Regions from separate parts of the Streptomyces sp. NBC_01454 genome, predicted to be linked through region 1. Evidence: riboswitches for the same ligand, from Rfam matches in the RefSeq annotation. Region 1 holds a riboswitch; the other holds the start of a gene.
What was found. Region 1 has a riboswitch for glycine ahead of gcvP (aminomethyl-transferring glycine dehydrogenase). Riboswitches for the same ligand answer to the same signal wherever they lie in the genome.
Positions count from the first base shown of each region.

Region 2: it holds a riboswitch for glycine, as region 1 does, so the genes downstream of both, gcvT (glycine cleavage system aminomethyltransferase GcvT) here and gcvP (aminomethyl-transferring glycine dehydrogenase) in region 1, are expected to answer to the same signal.

Region 1 is NZ_CP109460.1:7,269,905-7,285,414, forward strand. Features, by position in the region: gene OIU81_RS32195 (small basic family protein) at 1-308, shown strand, start outside; gene OIU81_RS32200 (DUF881 domain-containing protein) at 314-1,327, shown strand; gene OIU81_RS32205 (FHA domain-containing protein) at 1,446-2,294, shown strand; gene ftsR (transcriptional regulator FtsR) at 2,312-3,058, shown strand; gene OIU81_RS32215 (bifunctional nuclease family protein) at 3,115-3,588, shown strand; gene OIU81_RS32220 (MerR family transcriptional regulator) at 3,776-4,381, shown strand; gene OIU81_RS32225 (DNA polymerase IV) at 4,448-5,908, shown strand; gene OIU81_RS32230 (PRC-barrel domain-containing protein) at 5,815-6,201, opposite strand; glycine riboswitch at 6,316-6,412, shown strand; gene gcvP (aminomethyl-transferring glycine dehydrogenase) at 6,602-9,487, shown strand; gene OIU81_RS32240 (DUF5999 family protein) at 9,564-9,755, opposite strand; gene OIU81_RS32245 (hypothetical protein) at 10,121-10,708, opposite strand; gene OIU81_RS32250 (glutamate-cysteine ligase family protein) at 11,275-12,828, shown strand; partial or broken gene OIU81_RS32255 (substrate-binding domain-containing protein) at 12,859-14,616, opposite strand; gene OIU81_RS32260 (CPBP family intramembrane glutamic endopeptidase) at 14,825-15,510, shown strand, end outside.
Region 2 is NZ_CP109460.1:2,472,227-2,487,736, reverse strand. Features, by position in the region: gene OIU81_RS10710 (ATP-binding protein) at 1-207, opposite strand, end outside; partial or broken gene OIU81_RS10705 (PP2C family protein-serine/threonine phosphatase) at 306-785, opposite strand; gene OIU81_RS10700 (ATP-binding protein) at 1,073-1,477, opposite strand; gene OIU81_RS10695 (alpha/beta fold hydrolase) at 2,107-2,901, shown strand; gene OIU81_RS10690 (ATP-binding protein) at 3,134-5,434, shown strand; gene OIU81_RS10685 (L-serine ammonia-lyase) at 5,559-6,944, opposite strand; gene glyA (serine hydroxymethyltransferase) at 7,462-8,721, opposite strand; gene gcvH (glycine cleavage system protein GcvH) at 8,820-9,197, opposite strand; gene gcvT (glycine cleavage system aminomethyltransferase GcvT) at 9,327-10,454, opposite strand; glycine riboswitch at 10,606-10,702, opposite strand; gene OIU81_RS10665 (AAA family ATPase) at 10,978-11,673, shown strand; gene OIU81_RS10660 (enhanced serine sensitivity protein SseB) at 11,765-12,562, shown strand; gene OIU81_RS10655 (enhanced serine sensitivity protein SseB C-terminal domain-containing protein) at 12,625-13,416, shown strand; gene OIU81_RS10650 (ABC transporter permease) at 13,835-14,833, shown strand; gene OIU81_RS10645 (ABC transporter substrate-binding protein) at 14,925-15,510, shown strand, end outside.

The DNA of each region.
Region 1 (15,510 bases):
TGGGAGTCGTGGTCGGACTTGTCGTCCGTCCCGTGGTGCCGACGGTGGTCGAACCCTACTTGCCGATCGCCGTCGTCGCGGCGCTGGATGCCGTGTTCGGCGGTCTGCGCGCGATGCTGGACGGCATCTTCGACGACAAGGTCTTCGTGGTCTCCTTCCTGTCGAACGTGGTCGTCGCCGCACTGATCGTCTTCCTCGGCGACAAGCTGGGCGTCGGCGCCCAACTCTCCACGGGTGTCGTCGTGGTGCTGGGCATCCGGATCTTCTCCAACGCCGCGGCGATCCGCCGGCACGTCTTCAGGGCGTGAGACGGATGACACCGGACGAGAACCCCCAGCCGGAGAAGCAGCCGGAGCAGTCGGAACAGCCGGAGAAGCCGGGAATGCAGCCCGAGCAGCCGGAGCAGCCGGAGACGGAACAGGGCCAGGACCACGGCCCGGCCGGCCGGCGGCCGATGCCGCCCGAGAGCCCCGGCGCCGCCGAGCGGGCGGAGGCCGACGAGACGCCCGAGCCTCAAGAACCGGACAGTGCTGGACAGAAGCAGGACAAAGGGGCAGACTCCTCGACTCCGGACGCGGTTGCGGAGAACGGGAGCGCGGCACGCCCGGCATCCGGTCGGGAGCGGCTTGTCGCGAGTCTGTGGCCGCCCCGCCTGACCCGGGCTCAACTGATCGTTGCGCTGCTGCTGTTCATTCTCGGCCTCGGCCTGGCGATTCAGGTACGTTCCACGAGTGACAGCAGCGCGCTGCGAGGTGCGCGCCAGGAGGACTTGGTGCGCATTCTGGACGAGCTGGACAACCGCTCCCAGCGGTTGACCGACGAACAGCGGCGACTGGAAGGGCAGAAGACCGAGCTGGCGAACAGCTCGGACCAGGCCGAGGAGGCCCGTAAGCAGACCGTGGAGAAGGAACAGCAGCTGGGCGTGCTGGCCGGGACCGTCGCGGCGCAAGGGCCCGGCATCACCCTGACCATCGACGACCCGGCGCATTCCGTCGAGGCGGACAAACTGCTGGACACCATCCAGGAGCTGCGGGCGGCCGGCGCCGAAGCAATCCAGGTCAATGATGTCCGGGTCGTCGCGAACACTTCGCTGTCGGACGTCCGTGGTGGTGTGGGGATCGACGGCAAGCGGGTCACTCAGCCGTACCGCTTCAAGGTGATCGGCAAGCCGGAGGATCTGGAACCGGCGCTGAACATCCCCGGCGGAGTGGTCCAGACTCTGGAAAAGGAGCAGGCCAAGGTGTCTGTGACCCGTGAAAAGAAGATCATTGTGGACGCCTTGCGAGAGGCGAAGCGGCCTGACTACGCTCGGTCGTCGTCGCAGTGAGGCGTACAGGTATGTCGAGTGTCCGGCGAGGGCATGAGGTAGCGGGGGGTCGACGCACCGTGCGTGTGGTGTGTGGTGGAAACTGTCTGAAGGCCACGGACGTTCACAGGATGTCCGGATGGGCCGGTGTGTGCATCGAGGGTTCGTCCTGCCCCACGGGCGGGTCTGTTTCGTTCAAGGGGAATCGCCCGTGAAGTTGTTTGGAAAGCTGTTCGGCAAGAGCGCACGCCAGGAGGGCGGCAGCGGCTCCGCGCGGCACCGTGCTCCGCGCCAGCCCGATGAGAGCGGCGCGGCCGAGGACCGTCCGCTCTTCCGTGACGAGGTCGGCGGGCCGTCCGGGGGGCACGGCGCGGGTTCTGTTGACCCCTCCGTGCCCGGCCGCATAGGTTCCCAGGAATCATCGGCCGCACGCACGGGTGGAGGGTCAGCCTTGCCGGTTTGTACGAGGTGCGGCAGCCGGAACGCCGAGGCGAGCCGGTTCTGCTCCAACTGCGGTGCGCCGCTGCGACCGGGCGCCCAGCCCGAGCGGGCTTCCGAGACGACCTCGACCATCTCCATTTCGGGGCTGGAGGCCTACGACTCCGAGGCGACGGGCCAGAATCTGTCGCCCTCGCTGTCCCCCGAGGCCCAGGCGGCCGTCGACGCCCTCCCGCTGGGGTCGGCGCTGCTGGTCGTCCGCCGGGGTCCGAATTCGGGCAGCCGCTTCCTTCTGGACGGCGAGCTGACGACGGCGGGCCGGCATCCGCAGGGCGACATCTTCCTCGACGACGTGACGGTCTCGCGTCGCCACGTGGAATTCCGCCGCGGCCCGGACGGTCTCTTCACGGTCGCCGACGTCGGCAGCCTGAACGGCACCTACGTCAACCGTGAGCGGATCGATTCCGTCGTCCTCGCCAACGGCGACGAGGTCCAGATCGGCAAGTTCCGCCTGGTCTTCTACGCGAGCCAGCGAGGCGCCGGTATCTGACCGGCCGGGGAAGGCATATGCGCCATACACCGAAAGGCGGTGCCGGCCCGTCCGGCACCGCCTCCTCGGACGGCAAGCCGGTGAGCATCGGCACGGTGCTCACCCGGCTGCGCGAGGAGTTTCCCGAGGTCACCATCTCCAAGATTCGCTTCCTGGAGGCCGAGGGGCTGGTCGAGCCGAAGCGCACGCCTTCCGGATACCGCAAATTCACGCCCGCGGACGTGGAGCGGCTCGCGAACGTCCTGCGGATGCAGCGGGACCACTATCTGCCGCTGAAGGTCATCCGCGAGCACCTGGACGCCCTGGAGCGCGGTGAGCAGGTGCAGCTGCCCGCTCCGGCCACTCCGTCCCGGGACCTGGTCGAGGGCGTGTCCGAGCCGGGTGCGGAGCGTCCTACGGCTGCCCGGATCGGCCGGGCCGAGCTGCTGGCCGCCGCGGAGGTGGACGAGGCGACACTCGCCGACTGGGAGTCCTACGGACTCATCGTCTCCCACGCGGAGGGCGGATACGACATCGAGGCCGTCACGGTGGCCAAACTCGTCGCCGACCTGGGCCGCTTCGGTCTCGAACCGCGGCATCTGCGGGCGGTGAAGGCGGGCGCCGAGCGCGAGGCGGGCCTGGTCGAACAGGTCGTTGCACCCCTTCGGCGGCACCGTAACCCACAGACCAGGGCGCACGCCGAGGCGACCGCCAGGGAGCTGGCAACGCTGTCCGTACGGCTGCACGCGGCCCTTCTGCAGACCGCTCTGCGGGTCCGGCTGTAGCGGGCAAACGACTGCCCGACTACCCAAACCGGCCGGGCACGTCCTAGGGTTGCTGTGTGAACGAGCTCGACGTCGTGGGTGTCCGGGTGGAAATGCCTTCCAGCCAACCGATCGTGCTCCTGCGGGAGGTGGGAGGCGATCGTTACTTGCCCATTTGGATCGGGCCAGGGGAGGCCACCGCCATCGCCTTTGCCCAGCAGGGCATGGTCCCTGCCAGGCCGCTGACGCACGACCTTTTCAAGGACGTGCTCGAAGCGGTGGGCCAGGAACTGACGCAGGTCCGCATCACGGATCTGCGCGAGGGGGTTTTCTATGCAGAACTCGTCTTCGCGAGCGGAGTCGAGGTCAGCGCGCGTCCGTCGGACGCCATAGCGCTGGCGCTGCGCACCGGTACGCCGATCTTCGGTACCGACGGTGTGCTGGACGACGCGGGGATCGCCATCCCGGACGAGCAGGAGGACGAGGTGGAGAAGTTCCGCGAGTTCCTCGACCAGATCTCGCCCGAGGACTTCGGTACCAACAGCCAGTGATTCCGGCCGGTCGAACCATCTGTTTTCGGCCAAACAATGAGCCGTTCCCCGTTTCGGGTCACGAGAAACCACTCGTAGGGTGATTATCACTCGGCGTGGCGAGCGCGGCGATCGTTGACGCACCCCGAGTGACTGCATACCGTCGATATGGCAGGTCCCGTCCGGGACGTGGAGGACGGAGGGCGGCGTGGCAATCACCGGCGACGGTATGGCGGCGGAAGGGGCGTTGCCGCTCCACTCGGGCGCGGCAGCGAACCATGCCCCGGCACCGGCCGCGGCGGTGTCGGGGGACTGCGAGGCGCAGAACATCGGCTATCGCGGCCCGACCGCCTGTGCGGCAGCGGGCATCACCTATCGGCAGCTCGACTACTGGGCGCGTACCGGCCTGGTGGAGCCGAGCATCCGGCCGGCGTACGGCTCCGGCACCCAGCGGCTGTACAGCTTCCGGGACGTCGTGGTTCTCAAGATCGTCAAGCGGCTGCTGGACACCGGGGTGTCGCTGCAGAACATCCGCACCGCCGTGCAGCACCTGCGGGCGCGGGGGCTGGCGGATCTGACGCGGATGACGCTGATGAGTGACGGGGCGACCGTCTACGAGTGCACCTCACCGGACCAGGTCGTGGATCTGCTCCAGGGCGGCCAGGGCGTTTTCGGGATCGCCGTGGGCGTGGTGTGGCGGGACGTGGAGGGCGTGCTGTCACAGCTCCATGGGGAGCGTGTGGACACCGGCGAGACGCTGATCGGGAAGAACCCGCACGACGAGCTGGCGCGACGGCGCAACCGGGCCGGCTGAGTCCCCGGCAAGGTGCGCGGCCCGGCATCGGGCCGATTGTCAGTGGCATGGGGCAGCATCGGAGATGTGAGACCTGCGCCGACGATCCTGCATCTGGACATGGATGCGTTCTTCGCGGCCGCCGAACAGGCGGCCAAGCCGAGTCTGCGGGGCAAGCCCGTGGTCGTCGGCGGGATCGGGGTGCGCGGAGTGGTCTCCACGGCCTCGTACGAAGCCCGGGTGTTCGGCGTCCGCTCGGCGATGCCCACGGCCCAGGCGCGCCGGCTGTGCCCCAACGCGGCCTATCTGGCCCCTCGCTTCACGCTGTACCGCCAGGTGAGTGAGGCGGTGATGGAGCTGCTGCACGCCCTGTCGCCGCTGGTGGAGCCGCTCAGCCTGGACGAGGCGTTCGTCGATCTGGAGGCCGGCGGGGTGCCGGCCCGGACCGCTGCCGTACGGGCCGTGGGGGAGCGGCTGCGGCGCGATATCCGGTCCACCACGGGGCTGACCGGCTCGGTCGGGCTCGCCGGCGCCAAGATGCTGGCGAAGATCGCGTCCGAGGCGGCCAAGCCGGACGGCCTGGTGGTGATCGAGCCCGGCACCGAGCGGGAGCTGCTGGATCCGCTGCCGGTGCGGACGTTGCCCGGGGTGGGTCCGGCCACGGCCGAGACGCTGCGCCGGGCCGGGATCCACACGGTCGCGGAGACCGCGGAGGCCGGCGAGGCCGAGCTGGTCCGGCTGCTGGGCCGGGCGCACGGCGCCGGGCTGTACGCGATGGCGCTGGGCCGGGACGACCGCCCGGTGGTGGCCGAGCGGGACGCGAAGTCGATCTCGGTCGAGGACACCTTCGAGGTCGATCTGACCGACCGGACCCGGGTGCGCAGCGAGATGCTGCGGCTGGCCGACCGCTGTGTCCAGCGGCTGCGGGCGGCCGGGCGCTCCGGGCGCACGGTAGTGATCAAGGTGCGGAACTACGACTTCTCGACGCTGACCCGCTCCGAGACGCTCCGCGGGCCCACCGATGACCCGGCGGTGATACGGGAGGCCGCCGTGCGGCTGCTGGAGATGGTGGACACCACGGGCGGGGTGCGGCTGCTGGGCGTGGGGGTCAGCGGGCTGGCCGACTTCACACAGGAGGATCTGTTCGCCCAGCTGGCGACGGAGCGGGAGGCGCGAGAGGCCGAGGAGGCCGCGGGGGCGGCGGAGCCGGCCGATGGCGGCGGGCGGGCGCAGGAGGCCCAGGAGGAGTTGCCGCGGCGCTGGCACCCGGGCCTGGACGTGGTGCACGAGGAGTACGGTGCCGGCTGGGTGCAGGGGAGCGGAGTGGGGAGAGTGACCATCCGCTTCGAAACGCCGTGGTCCGCACCGGGAAGGGTGCGGACCTTTGCTGTCGAGGACCCGGCGCTGCGGCCGGGGGAGCCCCTGCCGCTGGTGGGCGGGGGGCCGGCGGATGCTCAGTCGTCCGAGCCGGCGATCTTGCCGAAGTCGCTGTCGCCGGATCCGGGTGAGGACACCGGATCGGTCGGGGAGGAGATATCCAGCCGGTAGTGGTGGTAGAGCTGGAGTTCTTGCTCGGGGGAGAGATGGCGGCCCACGCCGAAGTCCGGCGCGTCCTTGATCAGCTTGCGGTCGTAGGGAATGTGCAGGCCCTCACCGACCATTTTGCTGGGCTCGAGGGGGACGAACGCGTCCCGGCTGAAAAGTCCGGTGCGCACGGCCGCCCACTCCGGTTCCCCCGTCGCGTCGTCGAGGTAGACCTCGTCGATCGTGCCTATTTTCGCGCCGTTCCGGTCGAACGCTTTGCGGCCGATCAGGCTCCGGGGATCGATATCGGTTTGCACGGCCCCTCCAATTGGTCGCAACTGCCCTGTGACAACTACCAAACGGCACATTTCATGCCCTGGCCACTCGAAGGATCCTTCGACTGCTGCGCTGGTAGGCTGGCGAATGGCCGTAGACCCCGTGCGGGAGAGTCCTTGTCGTTCGCGACCAGGGCGCCGAAGGAGCAAATCCTCCCCGGAATCTCTCAGGCACACGTACCGCATGGACGAGGTCACTCTGGAAAGCAGGGCGGGCCTCGGAAGGCACAGCTCCGGGACCCCTCCTCACCGACGGTGAAAGCCGGGCCGCCTCGCGCGGGCCGGTGAAGCTCTCAGGTTGAGATGACAGAGGGGGAGGGCCGTCCGGGCACCCGCCTCGTGGTGCCCCTCGTAGGTCGCACCGACCAGGAGGCCCCCGCAGATGACCACCAATCGCATCTCCTTGACCGAGCTGGAAAGCGGCACCCCCTTCGCGCGCCGGCACATCGGTCCCGACCACGAGGCGCAGGCGAAGATGCTCGCGCACGTCGGTTTCGGTTCGCTGGACGAACTGACCGCCACCGCCGTACCCGACGTGATCAAGAGCACGGAGGCGCTCGGCCTGCCGCAGGCCCGTACCGAGGCCGAGGTCCTGGCGGAGCTGCGCGACCTCGCGGACCGTAACCAGGTGCTGTCGTCCATGATCGGACTCGGCTACTACGGCACCTTCACCCCGCCGGTGATCCTGCGGAACGTGATGGAGAACCCGGCCTGGTACACCGCGTACACGCCTTACCAGCCGGAGATCTCGCAGGGCCGCCTGGAGGCGCTGCTGAACTTCCAGACCATGGTCGCCGAGCTGACCGGGCTGCCCACCTCCGGCGCCTCCCTGCTGGACGAGGGCACCGCCGCGGCCGAGGCCATGTCGCTGTCCCGCCGGGTCGGCAAGGTCAAGCAGGGCGTCTTCCTGATCGACGCCGACTGTCTGCCGCAGACCGTCGCCGTGATCCGGACCCGCGCCGAGCCGACCGGCGTGGAGGTCGTGGTCGCGGACCTGAGCGAGGGGATCCCCGCCGAGGTCGCCGAGCGCGGTGTCTTCGGTGTGCTGCTGCAGTACCCGGGTGCCTCCGGCGCGGTCCGCGACCCGCGCGGCGTCATCGAGCAGGCCCACGAGCTGGGCGCGATCGTCACCGTGGCCGCCGATCTGCTGGCCCTGACGCTGCTGACCTCGCCCGGTGAGCTCGGCGCGGACATCGCCGTCGGCACCACCCAGCGCTTCGGCGTCCCGATGGGCTTCGGCGGCCCGCACGCCGGCTTCATGGCCGTGCGCGACCAGTTCGCCCGCAGCCTGCCCGGCCGCCTGGTGGGCGTCTCCGTCGACGCCGACGGCAACAAGGCCTACCGCCTCGCGCTGCAGACCCGTGAGCAGCACATCCGCCGCGAGAAGGCCACCAGCAACATCTGCACCGCGCAGGTGCTGCTCGCCGTCATGGCCGGGATGTACGCCGTCTACCACGGCCCCGAGGGCCTGCGGACCATCGCCCGCCGCACCCACCGCTACGCGACCATCCTCGCCGAGGGCCTGCGGGCCGGCGGGGTGGAGACCGTGCACGGCGCCTACTTCGACACCCTGACCGCGCGGGTGCCGGGCCGGGCCGCCGAGGTCGTCGCCGCCGCCCGCGCGGCCGGGATCAACCTCCGGCAGGTCGACGCCGACCTGGTCGGTATCGCCTGCGACGAGACCACCGGACGCGCCGAGCTGGCCGGGGTCTGGGATGCCTTCGGTGTGCGGGGCGACATCGAAGAGCTCGACGCGGCCGTCGCCGAGGCGCTGCCGCAGACGCTGCTGCGCGGCGACGACTACCTCAGCCACCCGGTGTTCCACCAGTACCGCTCCGAGACCGCGATGCTGCGCTACCTGCGCACCCTCGCCGACAAGGACTACGCGCTGGACCGCGGCATGATCCCGCTCGGCTCCTGCACGATGAAGCTGAACGCCACCACGGAGATGGAGCCGGTCACCTGGCCCGCCTTCGGCCAGCTCCACCCGTTCGCGCCCGCCGGCCAGGCCGAGGGCTACCTCACGCTCATCCAGGAGCTGGAGGAGCGGCTGGCCATCGTCACCGGCTACGACAAGGTCTCCCTCCAGCCGAACGCCGGCTCGCAGGGCGAGCTGGCCGGTCTGCTGGCCGTCCGCGCCTACCACCGTGCCAACGGTGACGAGCAGCGCACGGTGTGCCTGATCCCCTCCTCGGCGCACGGCACCAACGCCGCCAGCGCCGTGATGGCCGGGATGAAGGTCGTCGTCGTCAAGACCGGCGAGGACGGCGAGGTCGACGCCGACGATCTGCACGCCAAGATCGAGAAGCACCGTGACGAGCTCGCGGTCCTGATGGTGACCTACCCCTCCACGCACGGCGTCTTCGAGGAGCACATCACCCAGATCTGCGCGGCCGTGCACGACGCCGGCGGCCAGGTCTACGTCGACGGCGCGAACCTCAACGCGCTGGTCGGGCTCGCCGAGCCCGGCAGGTTCGGCGGCGATGTCTCGCACCTCAACCTGCACAAGACCTTCTGCATCCCGCACGGCGGCGGCGGCCCCGGTGTCGGCCCGGTCGGCGTCCGTGCCCACCTTGCGCCCTATCTGCCCAACCACCCGCTGCAGCCCGCCGCGGGCCCCGAGACGGGCGTCGGGCCGATCTCCGCGGCTCCCTGGGGCTCGGCCGGCATCCTGCCGATCTCCTGGGCGTACGTCCGGCTGATGGGCGGCGAGGGCCTCAAGCGCGCCACCCAGGTCGCGGTCCTGAGTGCCAACTACATCGCCAAGCGGCTGGAGGCGCACTACCCGGTGCTCTACACCGGTCCTGGTGGCCTGGTCGCCCACGAGTGCATCATCGACGTCCGGCCGCTGACCAAGGCGACCGGCGTGAGCATCGACGACGTCGCCAAGCGGCTGATCGACTACGGCTTCCACGCGCCGACGATGTCCTTCCCCGTGGCCGGCACGCTGATGATCGAGCCGACCGAGAGCGAGGACCTGGACGAGCTGGACCGCTTCTGCGACGCGATGATCGCCATCCGGGCGGAGATCGAGAAGGTCGGCTCGGGGGAGTGGGACAAGGGCGACAACCCGCTGCGCAACGCCCCGCACACGGCGGCCACGCTCAGCGGCGACTGGACGCACCCCTACACCCGCGAGGAGGCCGTCTTCCCGGCCGGCGTCGATGCCGCCGAGAAGTACTGGCCGCCGGTGCGCCGCATCGACGGCGCCTTCGGTGACCGTAACCTCGTCTGCTCCTGCCCGCCGCTGGACGAGTACGACAGCTGATCCCCGCAGACAGCATCAAGGGCCCTCGGCAGGTGTGCCGGGGGCCCTGGTGTGTCGCGTGCCGGACGGTCGCCGGTCAGGCGGCGGTGGCCCGGGTGCGGTGCGGGGCGATGACCTGCCCGTCCGGTAGCAGTTCACCGGTGTCCTCGAAGAGCAGGACGCCATTGCAGAGCAGGCTCCAGCCCTGCTCCGGGTGGTGTGCCACAAGATGGGCGGCCTCCCGGTCGGTGGAATCCGCTGACGGGCAGGGCGGTTGGTGCTGACACATGGAAGTTGTCTTTCGCTGCGGAGTGGTGAACGTCGTCGTGCGGCGCGATGAGGTGTTCATGGCCGCTCCCCCGTTTCCTTCGGTCGGTCCCAGTGTTGCCCCACGGACGGGATTCCGCAGGGATTTCGCGGCAGCGGTACTCACTCGGTACTGACGCGTCACCCGTGCGGGCGGTTGCTCTCAATTGCACGCTTCCCCAAGAGGGTTGGCCGTGGCGTCCACGGGCTAGTCCGCGTGGGTGAGCGCGACAGCGTGCCCCGTGGCCGGAAGGGGCCACGGGGCACGGACCGGCGGGACGGCGGGCGCCGGTGTCCGGGTGGGGCGGGAGCCGATGCAGGGGGTGGAGTGGAGCCGATGGGGTGGGGTCAGGCGGGTTCGCGCAGGAGCGGGGCGGGGGCCAGCCGCAGGGTCAGCCGGGGGAGCAGATCGGCGAGGCGCTGCGGGCGGTGCGCGGCGATCCCCGGCGGGGCGGGTGCCAGCGGTACCAGCAGGTCACCGGCCGCGGGCAGGCCCTCGGTGCCGTCGGAGGCGGTGTCGTGATGCAGCCACAGCGTGAGCATGTACAGCTCGGGGACGGACAGCAGGCGCGGCTGGAGGGGCGCGGTGAGGGCCTCGGCCTGGGCGAGTGCCTGCTCGGTCGCGGCGACGTAGGGGCCGCCGCAGAAGCGTGCGAAGGTCCAGCCGTCCGGGGTGAGCCGCGCCTCGGCGGTCGCCACGGCACGCTCTCCGCCACGGACCAGGAACCGCCAGCCCGCCAGTCGGGTGTGCGGGGTGCCGCCGGGCCGGCTGATGTCGTCCCAGACGTGCACCGGCAGCGGGTGATCGGGGCTGAGCGGCCCCTGATGGGTGCGGAGCGCGGAGACCGGGGCCTCGCGGACCGCGGTGGGGGAGCCGAGGGCGCCGAGGACGCTGCGCAGGGCGGGCGCAGGGGCAGGGGCGAGGAGCAGCGGCATGGTGGGTCGCCTCTCACTTCGGAGACACGGTGGAGCGCGGCGGGTGCAAACGGCGCTGTCTGCGGGCGGGGTCAGAGCGTGGCCGGCCGGGGCTGCGGCGCGGCGGGGTCGGCCGCGGTGCCCCCGTGCCGGTGGAAACACCGGGACACTGGGCGCCAAGTCTCTGCCTCGTCAGCGGAGTTTATACGACGTATGTTCTGAAAGAGTTTCGGCTAGCGGCCTTGTGGATTTTCGGCAAGGTGAAATCCAGACCGCTGCGCGAGGTGTTTTCCGCCGCTTTGTACGGAGGTTTCCGCGGCCACCTTGCATTCCCCGGCCGACGCGGTAGGCCGGATCTCGTCGGCTTTTTCCGCCGGAGAAATGCGGGCGGCGCGCGCCGCCCGGATATGCCTGGCGGGCATGCCGGAGGCTGCATCACTTCGAGCCTATCGTTACCCGCCCGCGCCGGACGCGTTATCGATCAGATTGCCGGGGCATCATCGACCGTAGCGCGAGCCCCGGCGGTGCCGGGGACGGCCCCAAGCAGCCCGTGGTCGCGGGCCGTTCACTCGAGGAGGGACCCTTCGATGGGGGAGAAGGTCGCCGCGGACGGGATCGACCTCGCGGACCGGGAGCGTTATCGAAGAAAGCTCCACGAGTGCCTTGAGGGATTGCAGAGACTCCTGAGGGAGAAGAGGTTCGACCGGCCCAGAAATCTCATGGGCCTGGAGATCGAACTCAATCTCGCCGGCGCCGACGGGCTGCCCCGCATGATGAACTCTCAAGTCCTTGAACGCATCGCCAGCCGTGATTTCCAGACGGAACTCGCCCAGTGCAATCTCGAGGTCAACATCCTGCCGCACCGCTTGAGCGGCCGGGTGCTGGACCAGCTCGCCGAGGAACTCCGTACGGGCCTCGCCTATGCGGAACGAAAAGCCCGCGAGGTCGCCGCCAGGATCGTGATGATCGGCATTCTGCCGACCCTGCACGCCAACGACCTCACGGCCGCCAGCCTCTCCGAGAACGACCGCTACGTCCTGCTCAACGACCAGATGCGGGCGGCCCGGGGGGAGGACTTCGCCCTCGACATCCGGGGTGTGGAGCATCTGGTCTCCCGCTCGCCCTCGATCGCGCCGGAGGCCGCCTGTACGTCGGTCCAGCTGCACCTCCAGGTGACACCGGGCCGCTTCGCCGCCGTCTGGAACGCGGCCCAGGCCATCGCCGCGGTGCAGGTGGCGGTCGGTGCGAACTCGCCGTTCCTCTTCGGCCGTGAGCTGTGGCGGGAGTCCCGGCCGCCGGTGTTCCAGCAGGCCACCGACACCCGCTCGCCGGAGTTGCAGGCCCAGGGGGTGCGTCCCCGTACCTGGTTCGGCGAGCGCTGGATCGACTCCGCATACGACCTGTTCGAGGAGAACCTGCGGTACTTCCCGCCGCTGCTGCCGGTGTGCGGGCCGCAGGAGCCGCTGCGGGTCCTCGAGGAGGGCGGGGTGCCCGACCTGGCCGAGCTGTCGCTGCACAACGGCACCGTCTACCGCTGGAACCGTCCCGTCTACGCGGTCGCCGACGGTGTCGCGCACCTGCGAGTCGAGAACCGCGTGCTGCCGGCCGGCCCCACCGTCGACGACGTCATCGCCAACACCGCCTTCTACTACGGACTGGTGCGGACCCTGGCCGAGGAGCCGCGCCCCGTGTGGAGCCGGCTGCCGTTCGCCGCCGCGGCCCGCAACTTCGACGTGGCCTGCCGGCACGGCATCGACGCCACCCTGGACTGGCCCCGTCCCGGGCGGGCCGGTGGCCTCACCGGCATCCCGGCCGTACGGCTGGTGCGTACGGAGCTGCTGCCGCTGGCCGCCCGGGGGCTGGATGCCTGGGGAGTGGAGCCGGCCGACCGTGACCACTACCTCGGCATCATCGAGGAGCGCTGCCGGCGACGGGTGAACGGGGCGTCCTGGCAGGCCGCGGCCTTCCATCACGCCCGGCGTCAGGGCCTGGACCGGGATGCCGCGCTCGCCGCGATGACCCGGCGCTACGGCGAGCTGATGCACACCGGGACACCGGTGCACACCTGGCCGGTCGCCTGGGCGGTCGGCGGGCGGTCCGCCGTGCCGGGGCCGCGGCAGGCGGCGACCGAGGGGGCATAGCGGAGCGGGAGGGCGAGCGGGGGGGCGGGCTCAGCGGGGTCCCTTGCCGCCCGCGGTGACGACGGCTTGAGGATCACCCGCTGGATCTGCGACGGGTCGTCGACCCGGTGGGCCGAGCGGCCGGTCGCGGCCACGATGCGGTCCAGCGCGGAGAGGTCGGCGTCCGGACCGAGCCCGAGGGCGATCAGCGGCACCGGCCGCTCGGGGTCGGCGAGACGCGTCAGCCGGGCGACCAGGGAGCCGAGGCCGATGCTGCCCGCGTCGTCGTGGGCGCCGTCGGTGACGAGGACCAGCGCGTTGACCTTCCCGCTCGCATACGTCGCGCGGGCCTGCTCGTAGGCAGCGAGTGTGGTGTCGTACAGGCCGGCGCCGCTGCGGGCCACCGGGGTCAGCGAGTGGAGTGCGGCGGTGAGCGTGTCGCGGTGGGTGCCGCCGCCGGTGACCCGGTCGCCGAGGCGGCCGGTGGGTGACACCTCGGTGTAGTCGCTGGCGCCGTCCAGGAAGGTGGCGAACGTCCACAGCCCGAACTCGTCGTCGGGCGTGCAGGTGGCCAGCGTCCGGAGCAGCGCGTTCCTGGCGAGTTCCATCCGGGTCCGGCCGCCCCGGCCCGGGACCGGGGTGCCCATCGAGGCCGAGGCGTCCACGACCGTGGTGAGCCGGGTGCTCTGCACGGTGACCGTCCACATGCCCATCAGCGCCTGGAGTTCCTTGCCCGTCGGCGGATCGGCGGGGCCGGCGGAGGCGGGCTGGGGTGCGTGGCCGCCGGCCCTGCGGACCACGGTGGGGTCGGCGCTGCCGTTGCCGTCCCCGAAGCCGTGTGCCCGCAGAACGCGCTGCCCTTCGGCCTCACCCAGCAGGGTCATGAAGCGGTTGGCGGCGCGGCTCTGCCCGGGTCCCATCTCCTCATCGTCGACCAGGACGTAGGGGTAGTCGAGGCGGGCCGCGCCGTCCCGCGGGTAGAACAGGTCGAGACGGGGGCTGCCGGCCGACGCGGTGTTGTGGGCGTACGCCGCCGGCTCGGACAGCAGCAGCGAGCGGTTGCGGCGCGGATTCTTCCGGGCGGCGGCCGAGCCGTCCCGCGGAAGGGTGGCCGTCACCGCTCTGTCGCCGTCCGCGACCCGCTGGTGGAGGAGTTTCGCGGCCGCGGCGGCCCGGGTGCCGGGGGCGCCTTCCGTGCCGTCGGCGGCGCCGGTGCGGGCCGGCGCGAGCAGCCCGGTGGCGCTGCGGGCCGGGTCGGCGATGCCCAGCCGCAGCGCGCCGGCCGAGGCCGCGGCCCGGGTCAGTTCCGCCCAGCGGTAGGTCCTGGCCGGCCAGCCCAGGGACGTGGCGGCCGTGGGGACGGCGCCCAGCACGACCGGGGACGAGGCGAGGGTGGCGGCGATGGTCAGGGGGTGCCGCGCTCGGCGCCGACGCGAGCTGTCCACAGGCTGGAATCCGGTATCCAGACCTGGAATTCGGGGTCGGCCGGCCGCTGGGCGAAGGCGTCGGCGAGGTCATGGGCGGCGCGTGCGGTGATCTCGACGTCCAGACATGCGCCGTCGGTGCGTATCGCACCGTCGCGGGCCGTCCGGGCCACCGTTCGAGCGCCGGGGCGATATCGGGCGCGGTGGCCACCGCCAGCCGCGTCGAGTTGCCGTCGCAGGGCCCGCCGAACGGGAGCAGACCGCTGCGCAGCGCCACGACCGAGCCCGCCACGACGGCGAGCGCGAGGCCGCAGGCGAGGACGAGAGTGCGCCGGCGGGCCGGCGGGCGGGACCCCGTGATCGCCGGTGCGAAGCCGTCGGGCAAGCTGTGTTGTCCCCTTGCGGTAGCGCCTCTCCTGCTCGGGCTCGATCGGCACGCGAGGGGGAGAGAGGGAAGCACGCCCTGCGGAGGGCGCCTTCCCCGGCCTGTCGCGCGCGATCTTCGTACCTGCTGTCGAGACCCTAGCGGGGCGGTGGTGACGAAGCGGCGGTAATGCGGAAGTGGAGGAAGCGTGCAGTCGGATACAAGTCCCGTGGCCGATGCGGATGTTCCGGGCCAAGGTGCCGGTACGGGGACGGACGGGGCGCCGTCCCGGAGCATCCTGCGGAGCGAGACGCTGATCGTGCTGGCGCTCTCGCTGGGTGCCAGCGCGCTGTCGGCGCTCATCAGCTTCCTCGGGTCGGTGACCAAGCCGGGCGGCCTCAAGCACCAGGCGGCGACGCTCAATGCCTCCCATGCGCCCGGCCGGCCGTGGCTCGATCTGGCCTGGCAGCTGTTCGGGATCGCGACGGCGCTGGTGCCCGTGGTGCTGGTGGCGCACCTGTTGCTGCGGGAGCGGGCCGGCGGGCTGCGGGCGATCGGCTTCGACCGCCGTCGGCCCGGCTTCGACCTGAGTCGTGGGGTGGGGGTCGCGGCCGTCATCGGCGGCAGCGGGCTGCTGCTCTACCTGGGCGCGCGGGCGGCCGGAGCGAATCTGACGGTGGTGCCCGAGGCTCTGCCCGAGGTGTGGTGGAAGATTCCGGTCCTGATCGCCTCCGCGGTGCAGAACGCCGTCCTGGAGGAGGTCGTGGTCGTCGGATATCTGCTGCGCAGACTGGGCCAGTTGGGCTGGGCGCCGATGGCGGCGCTCGCGGCCAGCGCGGTGCTGCGCGGTTCTTACCACCTCTACCAGGGCATCGGCGGCTTCTTCGGCAACATGGTGATGGGCGTGCTGTTCGT
Region 2 (15,510 bases), 4.8 Mb from region 1:
GCGGATCAGTCGTAGCCGGATCGGCGGGCTGCCGTAGCGGAGGGCGTTGGTGACCAGTTCGCTGACCACCAGCTCGGTGTTGAACGCCAGCTCCTCCAGGCCCCATTCGGACAGCTTCGCCGTTGCCCGCGCACGTGCCCGGCCCACTTCCTCGGGCTCGGCTGCCAGCTCCCACGTGGCGTGCCGGTCCGGATCCAGCCCGCGCACCCGTGCGACCAGCAGAGCGGCGTCGTCCTGCGGCTGCCGGGGAGGAGGCGGCTGACCACCGCCTCACAGACACGTTCGAGCCTGACGGTCGAGGTGAGGGCGGGGCCGGACAGGAGCTCACGGAGCCGTTCGAGGCCGGTGTCGGGGCTTCGCCGCCCGGACTCCACCAGGCCCCTGGTGTACAGCACGAGCACATCTCCGTCGGTGAGCGTCACCTCGCCGCTCGCGAAGGTGGCTCCGCTGCGGCCGAGGGGAGGCCCACCGGGCAGATCGAGCAGCACGGCCTGCCCGTCCGTCGACGCCAGCACGGGCAGGGGATGGCCTGCGACGGCAGCGGTGCATCGCCGCGAGAGGGGATCGAAGACGGCATACACGCACGTGCTCCCGGCCGCGCCGCCGGTGAGCCCTTCGCCCCGTGCGTCCGGACCGGGCTCGTCCATGAACCGGTTGATCTGGTCGTTCAGCACGGTGAGCAACTCCTCGGGAGCGAGGTCGAGATCGGCGAGCGTCCGCAACGCGATGCGCAGCCTCCCCATGGCCAACGCCGCCTGCAGGCCCTGCCCGGCCACACCTCCCATCACCAGCGCCACGCGTGCGCCGGAGAGCGGGATCACGTCGAACCAGGTGCCTCCCAGCTCGGTATGGCCCCTGGCCGGCAGGTAGCGCGACGCCGCTTCCACGGCACTGAGCGCCGGTAGCTGTTGCGGCAGCAGGGTGCGCTGCAGCGCCGACGCCGTCGTCCGCTCCCGGGTGATTTCCGTGCGGACTCCGGGCCCGCGAGCGCCCGACAGCCGCGTAGGACCAAGGAAGAGGCCAAGGAATAGGCAAGGAAGGGGCCAAGGAAGGGGCCAAGGAATAAGGCCGGTCAGGACTCGCCGGACTCGTCGGCCATGAGCAGCAGCTCCCCGTACGCCACGGGCATGCGGGCCCAATGAGTGGTTCCACCCCCGTGACTGTGGGCACCGTGCGCGCTGGCCAGGGCTTTGACCATGCTCAGGCCGCGCCCGTGTTCCTCGTATGCACAGGACGACGTCCAGGGCCCTTCCCGTGTCGCGGGGCCGCCATCGGTGACTCCCACCCACACCCGAAGAGCCGTGTGCTCGCGGGACACGTGCAGGACGAGCGGCGGTTGAGCGTGCTCCACGGCGTTCGTGACCAGCTCCGACACCATGAGCACCACCGAATCGGCAGCATCGTCGTCGCGAGAGCCGTCGCCGGGGGCATGGATCGGCGTCCGGAGCGCCGGTGAGAGCTGTTGCGTGGTTTCCATCGTCCTCACCGAGGGTGATCGGCGCAGCAGTGGAACGCCTCTCAGGCCAGGAGGCCCGCCTTGCGGCGAGAAGGCGGAGACTACGCAGACCACTACCTGTTGGCTGCCTCCTCATTCCCGTCATGGTGAAGTGATCGGTCGGTCGGTCCGGCCGGGCAACGCCTCCGATGGACGTCGCCGCTGGTGGCATGCGGGGCACGGGTACGCACGGAGCAGGTAGCGATACCCGTATTTCTCGCCTGCCCAGGACCGCGGCGTACCGGGAGAGTGGTGGGGCCTGCTGCTTCCGCGCCCGCGCGGAGGCACACCACATAAGTGCCCATCGAGGTACGGGGGATTGTCGTCGCCATGCTGCAGCCGTGTGAGCGGCCGTGTGAGCGGCCGTGTGAGCGGCCGTGTGAGCGGCCGTGTCCCGCGGCACCGGGCCGTGCCTTGAAGGTGCCCTGAAGGTCACGCCGGGCGAGGCGTTCAGGGGACCGTTCGGGAGTGCGCTCCCGGAGGCCGACGGCTGCGCCTCGCGGCTGACGGGTCGGCAACAGGGGCCGCGCACGGTTCCTTTGCCGTCGCCCCCGGCCGTCCTCCATCCCCCACCCCACTGAGCACCACCACCCCAGAAGGATTGATCACTCATGTCCGCACGCACCCTCCCCGAGGCGACCTTCGCCCGCACCGTCCTCGGCTCCGGCCCGGGCCTGGCCGTGGCCCACGGCGCCGGCAGCAGCATCGCCGGCACCTACGGCCCGATCCTCGAGGGCCTCGCCGCCCACCACACCGTGGTCGGCGTCGACTACCCCGGCAGCGGTGACACCCCCCGCTCCACCAGCCCGCTGATGCTCGACGACCTGGCCGACCAGCTCGTCGCCGCAGCGGTCGCCGAGGGCCTGGAGACCTTCGCCCTGCACGGCTACTCCCTCGGCGGTCCCGTCGCGATACGCGCCGCCGCCCGCCACCCCGAGCGCGTCACCGCCCTCGTCCTGTCCGCCACCATGGCCCACCCCAACAACCAGCAGGCCCTCACCGTCAGGGTCTGGGGCAAGCTCGCCGCCACCGGCGACCGCCGTCTGGTGAGCGAGTTCCTCTTCCCGCACGCCCTCAGCCCCCAGGCCATGGAGGCCATGCCCGCCGACCAGCTCGAGCAGGTCATCGCCTACGCCGCCGCCGACATCGCCGACGGCACCGTCGAGCACGCCGACCTCGTCAGCCGGATCGACGTCCGCGACGACCTCGCCGGCATCCGCGTCCCCACCCTGGTCATCTCCACCACTGTCGACCACATGGCGCCCCCCGCCCTGCACCGCCGGCTCGCCGAGAACATCCCCGGCGCCGAGCTCGCGGAGATCCCCACCGGCCACCTGCCCATGGTCGAGCGGCCCGAGGAGTGGCAGCAGCTCATCACCAACTTCCTCCACCAGCACCGCGCCTGAGACCGATGGGGGCCGGGCCGGCGGTGGCGCGGCCCCCATCGGCGCGGCCCGTGCGCGCGAGAGGTTGCGGTCAGTACAGCGGCGCTTGCGGATCATGTGCGAGGCGGCCGTGGAGGGCGGGAGAGGCGGAGCGGGACGGTTCACGAAAGGGCACGTCCCTCTCGCCGTATACCGGATATACCGGCCCGTACACGTGTTTGCCCGCCGTATCGGGGACGGTTAGGGTCGGAGCATGGGCGGTCACGTGCAGGAGGCGGGCACGCTGCCTGCTGAGATGACCCGGTTCATCGGGCGGCGGCGTGAGCTGTCCGAGGCCAGGGCGTTGCTCTCGCGCGGCCGACTGGTGACCCTGACCGGGCCCGGCGGGATCGGCAAGACCCGGCTGGCGCTGCGCCTGGCTGCCGACGTACGGCGGTCCTTTCCCGGCGGCGTGTGGCTGGTGGAGCTGGCCGCGCTGGAGGCCGGGGAACAGGTCGCCCAGACCGTCGCGGCGCGGCTGAGGGTTGGCCGCGAGGCGCTGAGTGACCCGTTGACCCGCCTCGTGGAACACATAGCGGGCCGGCGGATGCTCCTGGTACTGGACAACTGCGAGCATGTACTGGACGGCTGCGCGGAGCTGGTGGCGACCCTGCTGGCCCGGAGCCCCGAGCTGCAGGTGCTCTCGTCGAGCCGTCAAGCGCTGACGGTGAGCGGGGAGCGGGTCTTCCCGGTGCCGCCGATGACGCTGTCCGCTCCCGTGGTGTCCGCGGAGCACAGCGAGGCAGTGGCCCTGTTCGCCGATCGTGCCGTCGCCGTGCGGCCGGATTACCCGCTCACCTCGCAGAACGCCGCGGTGGCCGAGGAGATTTGCCGTCGGCTGGACGGGATGCCGCTGGCGATCGAACTGGCGGCAGCCCAGATGCGGGTCCTGTCGGCGCCTCAGATCCTCAGCCGTCTCGACGACCGCTTCCGGCTGCTCGGCGCCGGGCCGCGGACCGCCCCGCCGCGCCAGCGGGCCCTGCGGGCGGCGATCGACTGGAGCCACGATCTGTGCACGCGCCAGGAGCGACTGCTGTGGGCGCGGCTTTCGGTGCTGTCCGGCGGTTTCGATCTGGAAGCGGCCGAACAGCTCTGCTCCGGTGCGGGAATTGACCGGCAAGACGTCCTCCCCCTGATCACCGGCCTGGTCGACAAGTCCGTGCTGACCTGCGAGGAGCAGGGCACGCGCATGCGGTACGGGCTGCTGGAAACACTGCGCCAATACGGGCGGGAGCAGTTGGCCGTCTCGGGCGAGGAGACCGTGCTGCGTGAACGGCACCGGGACTACTACTGCCGGATGGCCGGGCAAGCCGAAACCGCATGGTTCGGGCCGGACCAGATGGCCTGGTTCACCCGGCTGCGCATCGAGCACGCCAACTTCCAGGCAGCACTCGCGTTCACCACGAGCGAGCCGGGTCAGGCACAGGTCGCGATGGGCCTGGCGGCTTCCCTGTGGAGCCACCCGCTCGGCTACGGGTCCTTCCACGAGGGCCGCCGCTGGCTCGGCCGAGCCCTCGCACTCGATGACGAGCCCAGCCTCCTCCGGGCCAGGGCACTCTTCGTGGACGGTCTGGTGGCCGTGCTCCAGGGAGACCTCCGCGCCGCGCGGACGCGGCTGGAGGAGTGCCGGGCCATGGCGGCCGTCCTGGGAGAACAGCGGGAGCTGGCCCGGGGCGCGGTGCATCTCGAGGGGCTCGTGGCCCTCTTCCAAGCAGATTTCCCCCGCGCGAGCGTGCTGCTCGAGGAGGCCTTCACCCGGCATCAGGCCGCCGGGGACGCCGGCAGTGCCGCCGTCGCCGCCTGCATGCTCACGAGCGCCTGTGTCAGTCTCGACGACCCCGCCGCCACCGTCCACGCCGAGCGGTTCCTGGCGCTGTGCGACGACCACGGCGCCGCGTGGTCGCGCACCCATGCGCTGTGGGCCCAGGGCCTGGACCACTACCGGCGCGGGCTGTATCCGCGCACGGGCACTCTGGTGCGGCATGCCCTGAGGGACAAGCCCCAGTCCTACGACCAGTGCGGAGTGGCTCAGTGCCTGGAGGTACTGGGGTGGTGCGCGGCCGCCGCGGGACTCCACGAACGTGCCGCGACGCTGATGGGCGCGGCCGACGCGGCATGGCAGGTCGCCGGATCGACGCTCACCGGACTGGGCCATCTCCAGACGGGCCACCAGAAGTTCGAGGCACAGCTGCGCAAGGCACTGGACGCCGCCGCATTCGACGCCGCCACCCGAGCGGGCCGAGCGCTGACCCTGGAGCAAGCCGTCGCCTACGCACTGCACGACTCGTCTTCGTCCGGTCCACCGCCGCCCGCCCAGGAGGCGTCCGCGCCCCTGACCCGCCGCGAGCGAGAAGTCGCCGACCTGGTCGCCGAGGGCATGACCAACAAGGAGATCGCGGCCCGGCTGACCATTTCCCGACGCACCGCGGAAGGGCACGTGGACCGCATCCTGACCAAGATGGGCTTCACCTCACGCGCTCAGGTCGCGGCCTGGGTTGCCACCCACCGGTCCTGAAAGAGCGCGACGCCCATGGGCTTTCACCTGGTCCCGGGGACGTGTGCGGGACTTTCCGCGGTGCGAGCAGGGAAGGCCCTGACCAGCGCCCAAAAACACAAGCGCGCTGCTCAGGGCCTACAACTCAGCACTCGATGATGTTCACCGCGAGCCCGCCCCGCGCCGTCTCCTTGTACTTGACGCTCATGTCGGCGCCGGTGTCCTTCATGGTCTTGATGACCTTGTCGAGGGAGACGTGGTGGTGGCCGTCGCCGCGCAGGGCCATGCGGGCGGCGGTGACGGCCTTGACGGCGGCCATGCCGTTGCGCTCGATGCACGGGATCTGGACCAGACCGCCGACGGGGTCACAGGTCAGCCCCAGGTTGTGCTCCATGCCGATCTCCGCGGCGTTCTCGACCTGGGCGGGCGAGCCGCCGAGGACCTCGGCCAGGCCGCCGGCGGCCATCGAGCAGGCGGAGCCGACCTCGCCCTGGCAGCCGACCTCGGCGCCGGAGATCGAGGCGTTCTCCTTGAAGAGCATGCCGATCGCGCCGGCCGCGAGCAGGAAGCGGACGACGCCCTCCTCGTCGGCGCCCGGCACGAAGTTGACGTAGTAGTGCAGAACGGCGGGGATGATGCCGGCCGCGCCGTTGGTGGGGGCGGTCACCACCCGGCCGCCGGCCGCGTTCTCCTCGTTCACGGCCATCGCGTAGAGCGTGGTCCACTCCATGGCGCGGGCGCTGTGGTCGCCCTCGGAGCGCAGCTGGCGGGCGGAGTGGGCGGCGCGGCGGCGGACCTTCAGGCCGCCGGGCAGGATGCCCTCACGGCTCATACCGCGGGTGACACAGGACTGCATGACCTGCCAGATCTCCAGCAGCCCGGTGCGGATCTCGTCCTCGGTGCGCCAGGCCTTCTCGTTCTGGAGCATCAGGGCGGAGATCGACAGCCCGGTGTCGCGGGAGAGCCGCAGCAGCTCGTCGCCGGTGCGGAAGGGGTGGGTCAGGGCGGTGTCGTCGGGCACGATCGGGTTTTCGCCCGCGACGGCGTCCTCGTCGACGACGAAGCCGCCGCCCACGGAGTAGTACGTCTTCTCCAGCAGCGGGGCGCCGGTGCCGTCGTAGGCGAAGAGGGTCATGCCGTTGGCGTGGTAGGGCAGGGCGCGGCGGCGGTGCAGGATCAGCTCCGACGACTCATCGAAGTCGATCTCGTGGGCGCCGCCTATTTCTGCGCCCAGCAGCCGCAGGCGCTTGGTGGTGCGGATGCGCTCCACCTCGTCGTCGGCGGTCTCGACGTCGACGGTGCGGGGGGAGTGGCCCTCCAGGCCGAGGAGGACGGCCTTGGGGGTGCCGTGGCCGTGGCCGGTGGCACCCAGGGAGCCGAAGAGTTCGGCGCGCACGCTGACCGTCTGGGCGAGCAGGCCGTCCTTCTTGAGCCGTCCGACGAACATCCGCGCGGCGCGCATGGGGCCGACGGTGTGGGAGCTGGAGGGGCCGATGCCGATGGAGAAGAGGTCGAAGACGGAGATGGCCACGGGGGCGGACTCCCTTGTCTGCTCGTGGTGGACGGTGGAGCAATGGAGCAGGAGGTACGTTTCTGCGCCGATTGTCGAGCGTAACGCGGACCGGACGCGCTGCCTCCGGACGGAAGCCGGCGGGTATCCGTCGCCGGAGGTAACAGCCGGTGTCGGGAGGGATGCGGAGCCGCGGTGGATGCCGGGCCCCGCACGGCTGCCGGCCGTCGGAGCCCCGGTGGTGGGCCGGCCGGGACGCGGAGGCGGGGTCGGTCGGCCGGGGCAGGACCGGGAGGCCGGTCAGGGCGCCGGACACCCCGGAATTCCGCAGAACGGAGAGAGGGGGCGAAGGGGGAGAACGGAGAGAAGGGGGCGAAGGGGGAGAGGGGAGAGAAGGAGGGCAAGGGGGCGGAGAGGGGCGGGGCGTGAGCCCGGGGTGGTGGCCCCGGGCTCCACCGAGCCGTCGGCCTCCGTCCCGTCCCGTCGCCCCCCGGCCCGCCGGCGAGGGCGGGCCGGGGAGGTCAGCGCATGAGACGCGTCACAGCGACGGGTAGAGGGGGTGCTTGTCGGCCAGGGCCGTGACCCGGGCCTTGAGGGCGTCGGCGTCGTAGGCGGGCTTGAGGGCCTCGGCGATGATGTCGGCGACCTCGCGGAAGTCGTCGGCGGTGAAGCCGCGGGTGGCCAGCGCCGGGGTGCCGATACGCAGACCCGAGGTCACCATCGGCGGCCGCGGGTCGTTGGGGATGGCGTTGCGGTTGACGGTGATGCCGACCTCGTGGAGACGGTCCTCGGCCTCCTGCCCGTTCAGCTCGCTGTCGCGCAGGTCGACCAGGACCAGGTGCACGTCGGTGCCGCCGGACAGCACGGAGACGCCGTGCTGCCTGACGTCGTCCTGGACCAGGCGCTCGGCGAGGATCCGGGCGCCGTCGAGGGTGCGCTGCTGGCGCTCCTTGAAGTCGTCGGAGGCGGCGAGCTTGAAGGAGACGGCCTTGGCGGCGATCACGTGCTCGAGGGGACCGCCCTGCTGGCCGGGGAAGACCGCGGAGTTGATCTTCTTGGCCAGGTCCTGGGTGGAGAGGATGACGCCGCCGCGCGGGCCGCCCAGGGTCTTGTGGGTGGTGGTGGTCACCACGTGGGCGTGCGGCACCGGGTTGGGGTGCAGACCGGCGGCGACCAGGCCGGCGAAGTGCGCCATGTCGACCATGAGGTAGGCACCGACCTCGTCGGCGATCCGGCGGAACGCGGCGAAATCGAGCTGGCGGGGGTAGGCGGACCAGCCGGCCACGATCAGCTTGGGGCGGTGCTCCTTGGCGAGGCGCTCGACCTCCTCCATGTCGACCAGGTTGGTCTTCTCGTCGACGTGGTAGGGCACCACGTGGTAGAGCTTGCCGGAGAAGTTGATCTTCATGCCGTGGGTCAGGTGCCCGCCGTGGGCGAGGTTGAGACCCAGGATGGTGTCGCCCGGCTTGATCAGGGCGAACATGGCGGCGGCGTTGGCCTGTGCGCCGGAGTGCGGCTGGACGTTGGCGGCCTCGGCGCCGAAGAGCGCCTTGATGCGGTCGATGGCGATCTGCTCGACCACATCGACGTGCTCACAGCCGCCGTAGTAGCGGCGGCCGGGGTAGCCCTCGGCGTACTTGTTGGTCAGGACGGAGCCCTGGGCCTCCATGACGGCGACGGGGGCGAAGTTCTCCGACGCGATCATTTCGAGGGTGGACTGCTGACGGTGGAGTTCGGCGTCGACGGCGGCGGCGACATCGGGGTCGAGCTCATGGAGGGAGCTGTTCAGAAGCGACATGAGTCTTCCTGGGGGAGTCAGGGGCGCGATCGGGGTCCGGCCGGACGCAGCGGCCGGGGGGCTTCCGCTCGGGCGGGGGCGGACGGGGAGCCGGCGGCTCAGCTCTGGATGAAGGCGGCGTACTCGTCGGCCGAGAGCAGCTCGGCCGGCTCACCGCTGGTCTTCACCTTGAACAGCCAACCACCCTCGAACGGGGCGGAGTTCACCAGCGAGGGGTCGTTGACGACGTCCTCGTTGATCTCGGCGATCTCCCCGTCGACGGGCGAGTAGAGATCGCTGACCGACTTGGTCGACTCCAGCTCGCCGCAGGTCTCGCCCGCCGCGACCGTGGCACCGACCTCGGGGAGCTGCACGAAGACGACGTCGCCGAGCGCGTTGGCCGCGTGCTCGGTGATGCCGACCGTCGAGACGCCGTCCTCGGCGCCCGACAGCCACTCGTGCTCCTTGCTGTAGCGCAGCTGCTGGGGGTTGCTCATGGCTCGATTCTCCTGTACGCGAGGGTGTGGTCGTGAAAGGGGGTCGCCCCTGGCGCGCGGCCGGGGGAGGGTCTTGCACAGTGAGACGCGCGGGCGCGCGCCGTGGTCGGCTCCCGGGGGAGCGCGCCGCTACTTCTGCCGCTTGTAGAACGGCAGCGCGGTGACCTCGTACGGCTCATGGCTTCCACGGATGTCCACGCAGACACCCTCGGTGCCCGGTGTGGCGTAGGCCGCGTCGACATAGGCGATGGCGACCGGCTTGCCCAGGGTGGGGGAGGGCGCCCCGGAGGTGACCTCACCGATGACCGTGCCGTCGGCGGTGACGACCCGGTATCCGGCGCGCGGCACCCGGCGGCCCCCGGCGATCAGACCGACCAGCTTGCGTGGCGGGTTCGCCTCGGCGCGCTCGGCGGCCGCGGCCAGCGCGGCGCGGCCGATGAAGTCACCGTTGTTGCTGGTCTTCTCGAACTTCACGACCCGGCCCAGGCCCGCGTCGAACGGCGTGGTCGCGGTGGTCAGCTCGTGCCCGTACAGCGGCATGCCCGCCTCCAGGCGCAGCGTGTCGCGGCAGGACAGACCGCAGGGCACCAGCCCGGCGTCCTTGCCGGCCGCGGACAGCGCCTCCCACAGGGCGACCGCGTCCGCCGGCCGCACGAACAGCTCGAAGCCGTCCTCGCCGGTGTAGCCGGTACGGGCGATCAGTGCCTCGACGCCGGCGACCGTGCCGGGCAGCCCCGCGTAGTACTTCAGGCCGTCCAGGTCGGCGTCGGTCAGCGCCTTGAGGATGCCGGGGGACTCCGGTCCCTGCACCGCGAGCAGCGCGTAGGCGTCCCGGTCGTCGCGGATCGCGGCGTCGAAGCCGCCCGCCCGTGCGGTCAGCGCGTCCAGGACCACCTGGGCGTTGGAGGCGTTGGCGACGACCATGTACTCCTGGTCGGCCAGGCGGTAGACGATCAGGTCGTCGAGGATGCCGCCCTCGGCCTCACAGATCATGGTGTAGCGGGCGCGGCCGGTCTTGACGCCGCCGATGTTGCCCACCAGCGCGTAGTCGAGGAGATCGGCGGCCTGCGGGCCGGTGACGGTGATCTCGCCCATGTGGGAGAGGTCGAAGAGGCCGGCGCGGGTACGGACGGCGAGGTGCTCCTCGCGCTCGCTGCTGTAGCGCAGCGGCATGTCCCAGCCGGCGAAGTCGGTCATGGTCGCGCCGAGTGCACGGTGGGTGGCATCCAGCGCGGTACGGCGGGGGGCATCAGTCATGGTTCTGGGCTCCCAGGCATGGGTGAGAGGACGTTCTCCCCATCTGTCATCGGAACCTGAGAGGTTCACCGGGATCCCGCGAACGGACCCGGTTTGCACCTTGGGTGGAGCCATCCCATGAACCGGGCGGTGGCTCGCTTTTCAGATCTGCCTAGCCCGCGCGGTATAGGGGCCTGAGAGATTCAAGGGAGGACTTGCTCCTTCGGCGCCCCGCCCATGGCGGCCGGGGACTCTCCCGCGCGGGTTCAAGCGGCCGGTATGGAGTTGGCGGTGCACAAGTGAGACGCATGGTGCACCTGGCGGCCACATCATTGCACGGGTTCGCCGGATACAGGAGCCCCTGTGGGTGCCCCGCCCATGACGTGGGCGGATCGGGGAACCACCTTGATGGGCATTACCTTTTCTTGACACTCTGCGGGTACGGGACGGACTCGAACCGGAACAGAACCGGACGGGGAGGGTGATCACGGTGCACGGAGAAGCGGCATGCGGTGCCACTTCGGGGGTCGTGCCCGCCAGGGCCGTGTCTGCCGGGGCCGTGCGTCCCGGCGCCGTGGCGGGGGCCGCCGCCGTGTCCCGCGGCGGGCGGGCGCGGCGCACGGTCCTGCGGCCCGGCCGCCGCGCCGGGGTCGTGGATCTGCGGGGCGCGGGGCGGGCGCGGGGCGCGGTGGAGCTGCGGTTCCCGGCGGGCGATCTGGTGGTGGTCTCCGGGCTGCCGGGCAGCGGCAAGAGCACCCTGATGCACCGTGTGGTGCCGCCGCTGGACGGGCGCGGCGCCCTGGTCCACCGCATCGATTCGCAGGACGTACGCGAACGGTGGGAGCGCGGCAGGCTGCGCCGGCTGCCCTACGCCCTCTACCGCCCGCTGGTCCGGGTCGCCCACTATCTGGCGCTGCGCCGCGCGTTGCGCTCCGGCGACAGCGTGGTGGTGCACGACTGCGGGACGCTGGCGTGGGTGCGCGGCTGGCTCGCCCGGACGGCGCTGCGCGGCGGCCGCGGGCTGCATCTGGTGCTGCTCGATGTGCCGCCGGAGGTGGCGCGCTCCGGCCAGGAGGCCCGTGGGCGCGGGGTGTCGGGGTACGCCTTCGCGCGGCACCGCGGGGCGGTGGGCCGGCTGCTCGGCGCGGCGGAGGCGGCCCACCTGCCCTCCGGGGTCGGCTCGGCGGTCCTTCTCGACCGGCGTGCGGCGAACGCCCTGGAGACGGTGGGCTTCGGCTGAGCGAGATCGGACCCGCCCCGCAGGTTTCACCGCCCGCCATCTCGTCTAGGGTCTTTTTCCAGAAGGCGTGGTTGGGAACGGGTGGGTTGAGATGACATTGCCGGAACAGGGGATACCGCAGCTGGCGTGGCCGGCTAACGAACTCGAAGAGGTCCTGGCCGCCGCGGTCGGGCATCCGGGTGCGGGCGGCCGGATCGTCGAGGTCCTGGGGCGCAGCCGGGTGTGGGTGCCGCTGCCCAACGGCGGCGGCCCGCAGAGCGCGGGCCCCGGTGCCCGCGGACTCGATCTGCCCACCGTCGAGATGGGCGGCGCGCCATATGTCCCGGTCTACAGCTCCGAGCAGGAATTCCTGCGGGCGGTCGGCTCGCACATGTCCTTCACCGTCGCCCCGGCCCTGGAGTTCGCCCGCGGGCTGCCGCCGCAGGTCGGCATCGTCGTCAACCCCGAGGGCACGATAGGCGTCCCGCTGCCGCCGGCCGCGGTCTTCGCGCTGTGCCGCGGCGGAGCGCAGGGCGGGGACGGCCTGCCGAGCGGCGGCCGGGTGCGGCTCTTCGAGCCGGACTGGCAGGAGGAGCCGGTGGACTTCCTCGCCTCCGCCGGACTGGAGTTCTCCGCCGCCGGAATTGTCCTGAGTGCCCGGCGTGCCCTGGCCAGCATCGAGGGCGACACGCCCGCGTTGTTCGTCGGTGTCCAGGTCGTGGCCGACCCCGCCGCACTGCACGACGGCACGGCTCGTGAGGCGGTACTGTCAGCCCTTGGACGTGCGCTCGGCGCCGTGCCGGTGCCCTGGCCCGTGCAGCTCGTCATGCTCGATCTCGCCCAGGGGGACCCGGTCGCCGACTGGATGCTGGAGCGTGTGCGGCCCTTCTACTCCCGGGACCACTCGTAAGCTGGTTGGATGACGGGCGGGCGCACCCCTAACGTGCCCTGCTGACTGAAGGGACGGACCACGTGAGCGCGGGTGCGCATCAGGGGCCGACGGCGGCCGGAGCGCTGGAGCAGCTGCTCCAGCAGGTCTCGCCCGGCCGTTACGACGCCTATGAGGCGCTGCTGCACGCGCTCGCCGCGGGCCAGGTCTGGATGCTGCTCTGGCAGGGGCGGGCCGGTTCGCCCGACGCGCAGTACGGCAACATGGAGGTCGACGGCCTCGGTTATGCCCCCTGTGTGACCTCGGCGCCCGAACTCGCCGCCTCCGGCTGGAACCGCGACCACGAAGTGGTCACCGGCCCCGAGATCGCCGCCGCGCTCTTCCCCGACCGCTGGGGTCTGTGGCTGAACCCGCACGCCCCCGGGGGCGGCGTGGGCATCCCCTGGCTGGACCTGCGCCGGATCGCCGGCGGCCTCGACCGGCTGCCCGCCGGACCGCTGCGGATCACCGAGCCGGTCATCGACATCCCGCAGTTCTACGCGCTGCTCGCGCAGAACGCCCACCGGACGCCCGCCGTCCGGTCGCTGCGCCGGGCCTGGGTACAGCCCGCGCTCGGCGCCCCTTATCTGGCGATCGGTCTGGATCTGTACGACACCGGTCAGCACGCGGTGGATTCGGTGCGGTTGATGATCCAGCAGTCGATCGGCGCGGTGCCGGACGGCCTGCCGGTCTCCACGGTCGCGATGAACGACGACTACGACCCGGTCGCCCTGTGGATGCGGGCCTCCACGCGCCCCTTCTTCGACCGTGACGGCTACGTCCAGCAGCAGCCTCCGGCCCCGTCCCCCGGCTACGGCTACCCGCGCCCGTACTGACCTCTCCGTACCGACCTCTCCGTACGGACCTCTCCGTACGGACCTCTCCCGGCGCCGGTACCGGTGCTTTTCCGGGTGAATTCTCCTGGTATGCCCCGCGGTTGAGGCCCTTTCCCGCGGTGGTGCGCCCCGCTCACACCGCGCCGATGTCCGTATAACGGGCAGCCGCGGACCATCACAGTTACGCATCCTTTCCCGACCGGGTCTGGTGAGTGATCGCAACTCGGATGAAGACTCCGGCAGCAGAGGACCTCGGTTCCTTGTGCGAGTGTCATCCCGCACGACGTCACGCGAATCCCCGAAATCCGCCGTGCGAACTTCCGGGACATCCGCAGGACTTGCACCAGTGATGTGAAGCAGGCCGCTCTCGCGGCAGGGATGTGGGCCGGCACCGCCGGCCGAGAGGGGTCAAGGCACCGTGACCGCACCGATCGAGACCACCGGGGCGGCTGCCCAGGCGCAGCCGGAAGCGGTGCTGAAGGGCGTGGAAGCACAGCGGATCGAGGGGCGCTCGCTCGGTCAGATCGCCTGGTTGCGCTTCCGGCGGGACAAGGTCGCCGTGGCCGGTGCCATCGTTGTCATCCTGCTCATCCTCGTCGCCGCTTTCTCCCGGCCCCTCCAGGCCCTGCTGGGACTCGACCCCGACAGCCCCCACCAGGCGCTGATCGACCCCAACACCACCCTTCCCAAGGGGGACTTGGGTGGGATGAGTGCGGACCATCCGCTCGGTGTGGACCCGAAGTTCGGCCGTGATCTGCTCGCCCGGATCCTGGAGGGCTCCTGGGTGTCGCTGATCGTGGCGTTCGGCGCCACGCTGCTGTCGGTCGCCCTCGGCACCGTCCTCGGGGTCGTCGCCGGCTTCTACCGCGGGCGGGTGGACGCCTTCATCAGCCGGATGATGGATGTCTTCCTGGCCTTCCCGCTGCTGCTGTTCGCCATCGCGATCTCCGCCTCGCTGCAGGGCGGCGCCTTCGGCCTGGAGGGCCTGCCGCTGCACATCTCGGTGCTGATCTTCGTGATCGGCTTCTTCAACTGGCCGTACATGGGGCGCATCGTGCGGGCCCAGACGCTCTCGCTGCGGGAGCGTGAATTCGTCGACGCCGCCCGTGGCATGGGCGCCCGCGGGCCGTTCATCCTCTTCCGGGAACTGCTGCCCAACCTGGTGGGGCCGATCATCGTCTACTCCACCCTGCTGATCCCCTCCAACATCCTCTTCGAGGCGGCCCTGAGCTTCCTGGGCGTCGGTATCCAGCCGCCCCAGGCGTCCTGGGGCGGCATGCTCAACCAGGCGGTCAAGTACTACGAGGTCGACCCCCAGTACATGATCGTCCCCGGCCTCGCGATCTTCGTCACCGTGCTCGCCTTCAACCTGCTCGGTGACGGTCTGCGGGACGCGCTGGACCCGCGCAGCCGCTGACGGCGGCGCGGGGCGCCCGCTCACCTCTCTCCACGGCATTTTGACGTTTTGATGTTGACCTTTCTCGACGAACGAAGGGGCACCGACCATCATGCGAAGGTCAGTTCCGGTCGCGGCGGTTGCGGCCATCACCAGTGCGGGCCTTTTGCTGGCCGGCTGCAGCGGGGGCAAGGACTCGGCAAGCGGTTCGGGCGAGGCGAACGCCGCCACCAAGGGCGTCGTCAATGCCTCGGACGCGAAGGGGGGCACGGTCACCTACGCACTCAGTGACGCCCCCGAGTCGTTCGACCCGGGCAACACCTACTACGCCTTCATCTACAACTTCAGCCGGCTCTACGCGCGCCCGCTGACCACCTTCAAGCCGGGCCCCGGCGCCAAGGGGAACGAGCTGGCCCCGGACCTCGCCGAGTCGATGGGCAAGTCCAGCGACGGCGGCAAGACCTGGACGTACAAGCTCCGCAAGGGCGTCAAGTACGAGGACGGTTCCGCGGTCACCTCGCAGGACGTCAAGTACGCCGTCGAGCGCAGCAACTTCGCGCGTGACACCCTCTCGCTGGGCCCGAACTACTTCCAGCAGTTCCTCAAGGACAACGACGGCGGCTACAAGGGTCCCTACAAGGACAAGGGCAAGGCCGGGCTGAAGTCCATCGAGACCCCCGACGCGCAGACGGTCGTCT